DNA from 2 places in the Planococcus sp. 11815 genome. Region 1 is predicted to be linked to the other one. Evidence: riboswitches for the same ligand, from Rfam matches in the RefSeq annotation. Region 1 holds a riboswitch; the other holds the start of a gene.

Region 1 (4,815 bases):
ACCAGTTCCGGGTCCAATGAAGAAGTCGGTTCGTCGAATAACAGCACTTCCGGGTCCAAAGCCAGCGCACGGGCGATGCCGACACGCTGCTGCTGGCCTCCGGACAATTGCGCAGGGTAATGGCTCAGTTTAGACGACAAGCCGACCTGCTCGAGCATCTCGATGCCTTTCTTGTCAGCAGCGTCTTTTTTCATCCGCTTGACGCTCGTCAAACCGACGGAGACATTTTGCAGCACAGTCAGATTCTTGAACAGGTTGTATTGCTGGAACACCATCCCCGTTGCAGTCCTGAGCGCGAAGATTTCCTTTTTCTTGGCGGTGGCCGCATCCACCCGCTTTCCGCCGATTTCCACGATGCCGCTCGTCGGATCTTCGAGAAGGTTGATGCAGCGCAACAACGTCGACTTCCCGGAACCGCTTGGCCCGAGGACCGCCACCACTTCGCCTTTTTCGACGGTTAAATCGATGCCTTTCAACACATGCTGTCGGTCGTAATATTTATGCAGCTTCTCCAATTTGATCATCAGGCAATCCCTCTTTCATATCTGCGTGCACGCTTCTCGATTTTCACCAATAAGCGCTCGACGGCAATGCATAAGATCCAATAGACGATCGAGACGGCGATATACACTTCAAAGAACGCCAAGCCGCGGGAGCCGAGGATTTTTGCCTGCCCCATGATATCGATGACGCCGATGATGAACACGAGCGAGGTGTCTTTGATGGTGCTGATGAACATATTGCCGAGGTTCGGGATCGCTACCGTCAAGGCCTGCGGGAAGACGATCTTCAGCATCATCTGCACAGGCGTCATGCCGATCGCTTTGGCGGCTTCGAACTGGCCGCGGTCGACCGATTCGATCGCCGAACGGATCGTCTCGGATAAATACGCGCCCAAATTGATGGAAAAGGCCATCAAGGCATAGAATTCCGGAGCGATGCTATTAACGTCCGCCGACTGAAGCCAGCCGTATTCGCTTTGAAGAAAATAAATGATTTTCGGAATCCCGTAAAACACCAGGTAAATCTGCACCAATAACGGCGTCCCCCGGATAAAGGAGATATAGATCGACGTGATGACGCTGAGCACAGGTACTTTGTAGATTTTGATCAATGCCGCAGCCACGCCGATGATTAAACTCAAAAGCAGTGAGCCGACTGCTATGCCGATCGTGATTGGTAGCCTGGAAATAATGGCAGGAAAGCTCTCGATCAAGAAATTCAAGTCCAGTAAATTTTCCATTGTCTCTGTCCTTCCGCTAGCTTATTCAGGGATGTAGTCGCCGCCGGTCCATTTCTCGGACAGTTCGGACAAGGTGCCGTCTTCTTTCAGCTGTTTCAAAATCGGGTCGATCAAGGCTTTCAACTCTTCGCCTTTTTCTTCATCTTTCAAGACGATGCCCATATCGTCATTGACCAAAGGCTGCCCGACAATCTCCACGCCGAGTTCATTCTTTTCCAACACCGCGTTCATCATGATCGGGTCATTGACGTAAGCGTCGACGCGTCCGTTCTGCACATCCTGCAGAATTTCCGACGGGTTGCCGCTTTCGCTGTATTTCAGTTCGATCGGCTCTGCGGCGGTTTCGTTATACTCCTCAAGCAATAAAGTATAGGAATCACCTGCCAAAGCCCCGACCGCTTTTCCTTCCAAATCTTCAATCGTCTGAATGTCTTCTCGGCCTTCTTTCACTGCGATGACCGTTTCCGCTGCGAAATACGATTCATCGGTGAACAAATACTTTTCTTGGCGTTCCGGCGTTTTTGCTACTTGGTCGGCAATGGCCTGAATTTTATTCGACTCGAGCGCAAGGAACATGCTGTCCCACGGCACGGCGACGTATTCGAACGTATAGCCGTCCAATTGTTCATCGACGGCCTTCATCATGTCCACGTCATAGCCCGTCAGCTGGTTGGCATCATCCGCGAAAGCGAAAGGCGGATAGTCGTTTTGCGTTCCGACGCGGATCACTTGGTCTCCTGTAGCGTTCGCCGTCTCTTCCGATGAACAGCCGGCAAGTGTTCCGGCAAGACCTACTAAACAGGCAGTAGCGAATAGATAAGCGTTTCTTTTCATAATTCAAGCTCCTTTTGGTGTGTAGTTTTTTTATGATAGGGCTGGACTTTCCGCCTTGTGTAGAGTACCTGCCCTCCTTTTGGATGCAAAAAAGCCTCTTTCAATAGGAAAGAGGCTTCGACCAATTTCTTATCTCTCAGAATGAACACATCCTGCAGGAATTAGCACCTCTCATGAACATGATGGTTGCTGGACGTCATAGGGCCTGTCCCTCAGTCTCTCTGGATAAGTTATTTAATTTTTTTAACATATTAACGATAGTATTTGAGATAGCCCCTGCTGTCAAACCCTTTTTTGAAAATAAATCAAAATTTCGTATAAAAATTCAGGAGGAAATTGACAAAGCCTGCCATATTGCATACCATCAATTTAATATTCCATTGCTGCCGGGTTCCACCGGGCGGCATGCATCCAATACAAGAGCGGAGTGAACACAAGATGAGCGAGGAAACTGTTTTTGATGTCGCCATCGTCGGTGCCGGCACGATGGGCATGGCCGCCGGCGCCTTTTTGGCACAACAAGGCAAGAAGACATTGGTGATCGATGCATTCGACCCTCCCCATGCGAACGGCAGCCATCACGGAGACACCCGATTAATTCGCCACGCTTACGGGGAAGGCAGGCATTACGTTAGGTTAGTGTTGCGCGCGCAGCAATTATGGGAAGACCTGGAGAAACAGACCGGCTACAAAGTGTTCGATAAGACCGGTGTTATCGGGCTTGGCCCGGAAGACTCCCCTTTTCTGCTCGAAAGCATTGCAGCCGCCAATAGCTACGGCTTGCCGCTCGAAATATTAAGCAGCGGCGCGATTCAAGAAAGATGGCCGGGCTTCACAGTGCCCGAGCATTTCATCGGCTGCTTTGAAGCACAAGCAGGCGTGTTGTACAGCGAAAATGCCATCCGTGCCTATAAGAAACTGGCGCTCGAAAACGGCGTTCACTATGTGCCGAATACACCCGTCCAGCACATCGATATACAGGACGGGGATCGCGTGAAAATCTCGACCGCGCAAGGTGTTTTCTATGCTGAAAAAGTGATCGTCACAGCCGGTGCATGGGCGAAGAAGCTGCTGCCGGACCTGCAATTGCCGATCCAACCGACGCGCAAAGCGGTCGGCTGGTTTGAAGCACCGGAGATGTACAATGCCGATCAATTTCCCGGTTTTTTTGTGGAAGGTCCCGAGATGATGTTCTACGGCTTCCCGAGCATCGACGGCGCTGGCGTAAAAGTCGGACGCTCGGATGGCGGGCAGCCAATCGACCCGGACGAACAAACCCAGAACTTCGGGCAATACGAATTTGATGAGGGCGACCTAAGAAGATTCCTGGACCTGTATATGCCAGAAGCGAGCGGAGAATTGAAACAAGGCAAAACTTGTTTATACACCGTCTCGGACGACCATAACTTCATCATCGACCGCCATCCGGACAACGAGCACGTCATTTTCGCCTGCGGCTTTACCGGCCACGGCTTTAAATTCGGCAGCGTCATGGGCGAAGTGTTGAGCCGGTTGGCGATCGACGGCCACACGGAATTCGATATCGCCCCGTTCTCGCTCAATCGCTTTAAACTATGAGCTCAAACACAAAGAGGTTCTCCTTATTGTTAAAGGAGAACCTCTTTGTTATATTTGCCGACTATTAGTGAATCGTTCATGGCAACCATCCTAAACTCTCCAACAGTAAATAACTCCCTGTGAACAGTAAGATGACATAAGTGAACATCCGGAAAATCCGTTGGTTGATTCGCCCAAACAATAATTGCCCCAAGTATAGGCCTGCCGCTACAAGTGGGATGGCCCAGAAACTGGAGAGCCAAACGGTTTTGTTCGTTCCCGCAAAACTCATCTGCATGATCAGGCTCACCAAATAAATGAAGAGGTAAAACGCCAACGTCGTACTCCGCAAGGTTTCTTTTTTCGTCTCCATTCCTGAAAAATATAGCAAAATCGGAGGTCCCGGCATGCCAATACTTGTTGTCAGGGAACCGGAAAGGCCACCGACCAATAGATCCCGCTTGTTATTTCGGCTGATCCGAAATTTAAAAATGAGCATCAAGGTCAGCAATAAAATGAGCAGGCTTACCATGAGTTTCAAGCTATTCAAATCGATCATCAAGAAGACCGCTATTCCAACAGGCAACCCCAGCGAACTTCCAGCAATGAACCTTTTCAAAACACCGATATCGACATCTTTCCGAACCTTTGCGATCAAGGCGGCCGAAATGAGCAAAGATAAGATTAAATTTATCTGTATGGCTTCGGCGGGCTCAAAGATCAGCAGAAGGAATGGCGTCGCCAGGATGGAAAACCCGAATCCGGTGCTCGTCTGGAGGATTGAGGCAATCAGTATGACGATGGTAAATACGGCAAACTCCATAAAATCCTGCTTTCCCTTACAAAGATTTACTGTGCTGTCATTTTCCTATATCCATCTTAACATGCAGCCCGCTGCGGGTTTTAGATATGCTCGCGATCAGGCAGAATCCCCCGACGCCTCTCTTGAATATCCTGCCCAATAAGTGACTTAACTGCCTGGTTCTTTTTATGCCTCCCTATTGCCCGCCATTCTATCAATTGGGAGGCTTTATTGAGAAATCACCATTATTTTTGATTATTAACCCTATTTCGAAATATTTAATAATTATTAATTTCACAATCTACCCTGCTTTTTTCAGATTATGTGTTTTTTTGATTAAAACGGCTTCTTGCAACGTTTTTTCTAGTCTTTCAGCGAA
Region 2 (4,815 bases), 490 kb from region 1:
CTGTCGGGTTCAATCCAGCATCCACTGCGATGCCGTTATTGACGATGGAAGCAGCGACGTCAGCCATAGCGCGCGGCGTATGGGCGGAAGTCATCGGGACGACTTCAATGTTTTTCGGGTTGTCGATGATGTCTTCTGCTGTTCCCGTCAATCCGGCATCATCGGATAAAGTGATGAGCCCGGATTCATCGAGCAAGAGGAGTGCACGGCCCATGTTGGTCGCTTCATTCGGCATAGCGATTTGGGCTCCTTCAGGAAGTTCTTCGATGGATTCGTATTTGTCGGAATACAAGCCCATCGGCGCAATGACGGTAGAGCCGATCGGTACGATGTCGACATTGTGCTCTTCGACAAATTCATCGAAATACGAGATGGTCTGGAAGGCGTTCAAGTCGAGTTCGCCTTCAGCGAGTGCCAAGTTCGGCGCAACGTAATCCGAGAAGGTGATGATGTCGAGTTCGATGCCTTCTTCAGCGGCTTTGTCGCCGACATAATCCCAAATCGTCGTGTCCGATCCACTGATTCCAAGTGTCACTTTCGTGGTTTCGCCGGCTGAGCTATCGTCGCCACATGCGCCGAGAAGCGCGGCGATGCCTGCTGTTGCAAAAAGAGCTGTAATTTTTTTCACGATGAAATCCTCCAATGGTTTTTTAAAAGTGATTGTGCTGATGAATAAATCGCTTGATTGTATTTAATTGATGTGAATAAAAGGACTTAGCTCCGGCGCACTCTGCGGGACATGAGGTTGCCGAGCGATTGGACGCCTTGGACAAGGACGACCAGAATGGCGACAGTCAAGAGCATGACCAATGTGTCAAAGCGCTGATAGCCGTAAGTGATGGCCAAGTCGCCGAGCCCGCCGCCTCCGATTGCACCTGCCATTGCGGAGGCGCCGATTAAGCCGACGATGGCGATGGTCAATGCCAGGACAAGGGAGCTGAGCGCTTCTGGTATAAGGAAGCGGAAAATGATCTGGCCGGGAGAAGCGCCCATCGCCTGGGCGGCTTCGATGACGCCTTTATCGACTTCGAGCAATGAGTTCTCGATCAGCCGGGCGATGTACGGACCTGCATAAAATACTAATGGGACGATGGCTGCGGCGGTGCCGATCGATGTGCCGACAATGATGCGCGTCAATGGAATGATGGCGACCATCAAGATGATAAACGGAACCGAACGGAAGATATTGATGACGATGTTCAATACGTTAAAGACTGCTTCATTCTCGAGCAGATGCCCTTTTCTCGTGACGACCAGCAAGATGCCGAGCGGCAAGCCGATGAAGAGCGAGAAAACGAATGATGCACCCGTCATGTAAAGGGTTTCCCATAAAGCTTCTAAGATTTGCGATTGATCAACCTGCATGTTGCTGCACCTCCTCTACTTGGATGTTATCGTTTCGGATCGAGGCGAGTGCGCGGTCGATTTCTGCATGAGCGCCGTCGAACTCGACAATCAAGTTGCCGTATGGAATGCCTTGAAGTTCTGTAATGTTACCGAACAACACATTCAAATCGAGCTGGAATTCGCGTGACACCCGTGACATGAATGGCTGGCCGACTGAATTCCCGGTAAACTGCACCCGGTAGATCGGGCGTGTCCCGTCGTTGTGGCGGATCTGCTCAAGCAGCGAAGCCGGCAATTCATCGTTCATGACAGAACGGACGAACCGCTTCGTCGTCGCGTGCTGGGGATTGCTGAACACTTCAAATACGCTGCCTTGCTCGATGACACGGCCTTCTTCAAGAACGGCCACTTTGTCGCAGATTTCCCGGATAACGCCCATCTCGTGAGTGATGAGCAAAATGGTGATGTTGTATTCCTGGTTGATGCGGCGCAGCAGATCCAGTATGGACTGGGTTGTCTGCGGGTCGAGCGCTGATGTTGCTTCATCGCATAGCAGTATTGACGGGTTGGTGGCGAGTGCACGAGCAATACCGATGCGCTGCTTTTGCCCGCCGGATAATTGATCCGGGTATTTTTTCGCTTGGTCGGCAAGCCCGACAAACTCCAATAGTTCTGCCACTTTCCGATCGATTTCCGCTTTCGGGGTCTTGGCCAGAATCAGCGGCATCGCGATATTATGGTGTACGGTCTTCGAGTTCAGCAAATTGAAATGCTGGAAGATCATGCCGATGTCTTTTCGCGTATCGCGGATTTTGCGTGCGCTTAAAGTGGAAATGTCTTCTCCGTGGATGAGCACGCGTCCTGTTGATGGGCGCTCGAGCAAATTCACCGTGCGGATCAATGAGCTTTTCCCCGCGCCGCTAAATCCGATGACGCCGTAAATTTCCCCGGTCTCGACGGTCAAATCGATGCCGTTGAGCGCATGGACTTCCTGCTTGCCGGATACGTAAGTTTTCTTGACTGCTTCAAATTGAATCATGGTGTCCCTCCTGTGGCTGCAAATAACGATTCGAATGAGTGCGAACGAACACTTTCTTGGAATAACAACAAAAAGCCCTCTTTTTTCTTATACGCAAGAAAAAAGAGGGCTCCAAAATATGAAACCATCTCATTCTCATCTTCCAAATGCCGAAACATTTGCAGGAATTAGCACAGTTTTCGCTGATTTGCGAATCTGCTGCCGAAACGTCATAGGGCCTGTCCCTCGGTTTCTCTGGATAAGAAAGTGATGTAAGCTATTCAATTCGTGATTCCTACTCTATTTCGAAATAGAGAAAAAGTCAACAAGTTTGATAAAAAAAGTTTTGCGGAAAATTGCGTTTAATAGTAGTTAAAATTTTTAGAAAAATATGCTTGACTTTAAACCTGGATGTACCCTATACTTTTCCTCAAGCAAAAAATAACTGAATACTCTTATCACGAGAGGCGGAGGGAATAGGCCCTACGATGCCCGGCAACCAACAGGCTCATGTCTGGAAAGGTGCTAAATCCTACAGCGCGCATTTGCGCCGCTGAAAGATAAGAGGAGGCAAATCCGTATATGACGGCCCTCTTCTTTCTGAAGAGGGTCTTTTTATGTCCTCCTCAAAACGAACAAAACTATTACAAAAACAGGAGGAATTGACAATGACAAACTTCAAACCAGAAACTCTTCTATTACACGGTGGCCAAGAACCAGATCCAGTGACAGGCGCTCGCGGCGTACCGGTCCATAAAACGACTTCTTATGTATTCAAAGATACCGAGCACGCACAAAACCTATTTGGCTTGAAAGAAACGGGCAATATCTATTCGCGTATCATGAACCCGACAGTTGATGTATTCGAACAGCGCGTCGCACTTCTTGAAGGCGGGACCGCTGCAGTAGCTTTGTCTTCAGGGATGGCAGCCATTGCATTTTCAGTTTTGAACATTGCGGAAGCGGGAGACGAAATTATCGCCGACAGCAATTTATACGGTGGAACCTATAACCTATTCGCCAACACATTGCCGCGCTATGGCATTAACGTAAAATTCGTCGATGCGACAGATCCTGAAAATTTCCGTGCAGCGATTACCGATAAGACGAAAGCCTTGTTCGGTGAGATCATCGGAAATCCAAGCTTGAACGTGTTCGACGTCGAGCAAGTAGCTAATATCGCACACGAAAACGGGGTTCCGCTGTTGATCGATAATACTTTCGCATCGCCTTTCGTCAGCAATCCGATCGAATTCGGTGCAGACGTGGTCATCCATTCCGCCACGAAATGGATCGGCGGGCACGGAACGACGATCGGCGGCGTAGCGGTTGATGCCGGACGGTTCAACTGGGACAACCCGCGCTTCCCGAATTACACGGAGCCGGATGAAACCTACCATGGCATCCGTTTCGGAATTGATGTGCCGGAAGCGGCATTCGCGACGAAATTACGCGTCCAGCTGTTGCGCGATTTCGGCCCGTCACTCAGTGCGGACAGTGCCCATGCACTGCTTCAGGGACTTGAAACTTTGCACCTCCGGATTCCGCGCCACGCGACGAATGCGCAGAAGGTCGCTGAATATTTGAAAGACCATCCGCAAGTCGAGTGGGTCAATTACCTTGGCCTTGAAGGGCATCCATCCAAGACACTTGCTGATAAATATTTGAAAGACAGCTACGGTTCGATCGTCAACTTCGGCATTAAAGGCGGCAGGGAAGCCGGCCGCAAAGTAATCGATGGCGTTAATTTATGGTCGCACGTGGCGAATGTCGGCGATGCCAAATCATTGATCATCCACCCGGCGTCCACGACACACCAGCAATTGACAGCAGAAGAGTTGAAAAATAGCGGCGTAACGGAAGAATTGATCCGTTTGTCTGTAGGATTGGAAAACCACGAAGATTTAATCGCTGATTTGGAGCAAGCGATCCAAGCGGCAGTACTCGAGAACGCGTAAGGAGGGATTCGGATGACGACAGTATCCATCGGCCAGCTAAAACTTGAATCAGGTCAACTATTGCGTGAAGTGGAATTGGCGTATGAACGCGTCGGGGAAAGTTCCGCGCCGGCGATTCTGGTTTGCCACGCGCTGACGGGCGATCAATATGCAGTGGGTACTGCAGATCAACCGGGTTGGTGGGCGGGGTTGATCGGCCCAGGCAAAGCGGTGGATACTGGACAGTTCCAAGTCATCACGTTCAATGTGCTCGGGGGCTGCAGCGGTTCGACCGGCCCCCTTTCGATCAATCCGGAAACCGGTGAACCTTATCGAGCGTCATTTCCTGAACTGACCATTCGTGACATGGTAAGAGCGGAGCGGAAAGCCCTTGAAGCTTTGGGCATCAACCATTTGGCAGCGGTGATCGGCGGTTCTCTCGGGGGCATGAAAACCTTGGAATGGGCAAAGCTCTATCCAGAGTTTCTGGATACGGCCATTGCACTTGCTGTA

What was found. Region 1 has a riboswitch for S-adenosylmethionine ahead of M1Q06_RS16420 (transporter substrate-binding domain-containing protein). Riboswitches for the same ligand answer to the same signal wherever they lie in the genome.
Region 2: linked by a shared signal. The riboswitch ahead of M1Q06_RS13915 (methionine ABC transporter ATP-binding protein) and the one ahead of M1Q06_RS16420 (transporter substrate-binding domain-containing protein) in region 1 are both predicted to bind S-adenosylmethionine.

What each region holds. Positions count from the first base shown of each region.
Region 1 is NZ_CP096991.1:3,265,100-3,269,914, forward strand. Features, by position in the region: gene M1Q06_RS16410 (amino acid ABC transporter ATP-binding protein) at 1-524, opposite strand, end outside; gene M1Q06_RS16415 (amino acid ABC transporter permease) at 524-1,243, opposite strand; gene M1Q06_RS16420 (transporter substrate-binding domain-containing protein) at 1,265-2,077, opposite strand; SAM riboswitch class I at 2,204-2,309, opposite strand; gene solA (N-methyl-L-tryptophan oxidase) at 2,516-3,655, shown strand; gene M1Q06_RS16430 (sulfite exporter TauE/SafE family protein) at 3,732-4,457, opposite strand.
Region 2 is NZ_CP096991.1:2,774,097-2,778,911, reverse strand. Features, by position in the region: gene M1Q06_RS13925 (MetQ/NlpA family ABC transporter substrate-binding protein) at 1-628, opposite strand, end outside; gene M1Q06_RS13920 (methionine ABC transporter permease) at 715-1,365, opposite strand; gene M1Q06_RS13915 (methionine ABC transporter ATP-binding protein) at 1,355-2,386, opposite strand; SAM riboswitch class I at 2,519-2,631, opposite strand; SAM riboswitch class I at 2,818-2,932, shown strand; gene M1Q06_RS13910 (O-acetylhomoserine aminocarboxypropyltransferase/cysteine synthase family protein) at 3,034-4,323, shown strand; gene metX (homoserine O-acetyltransferase MetX) at 4,336-4,815, shown strand, end outside.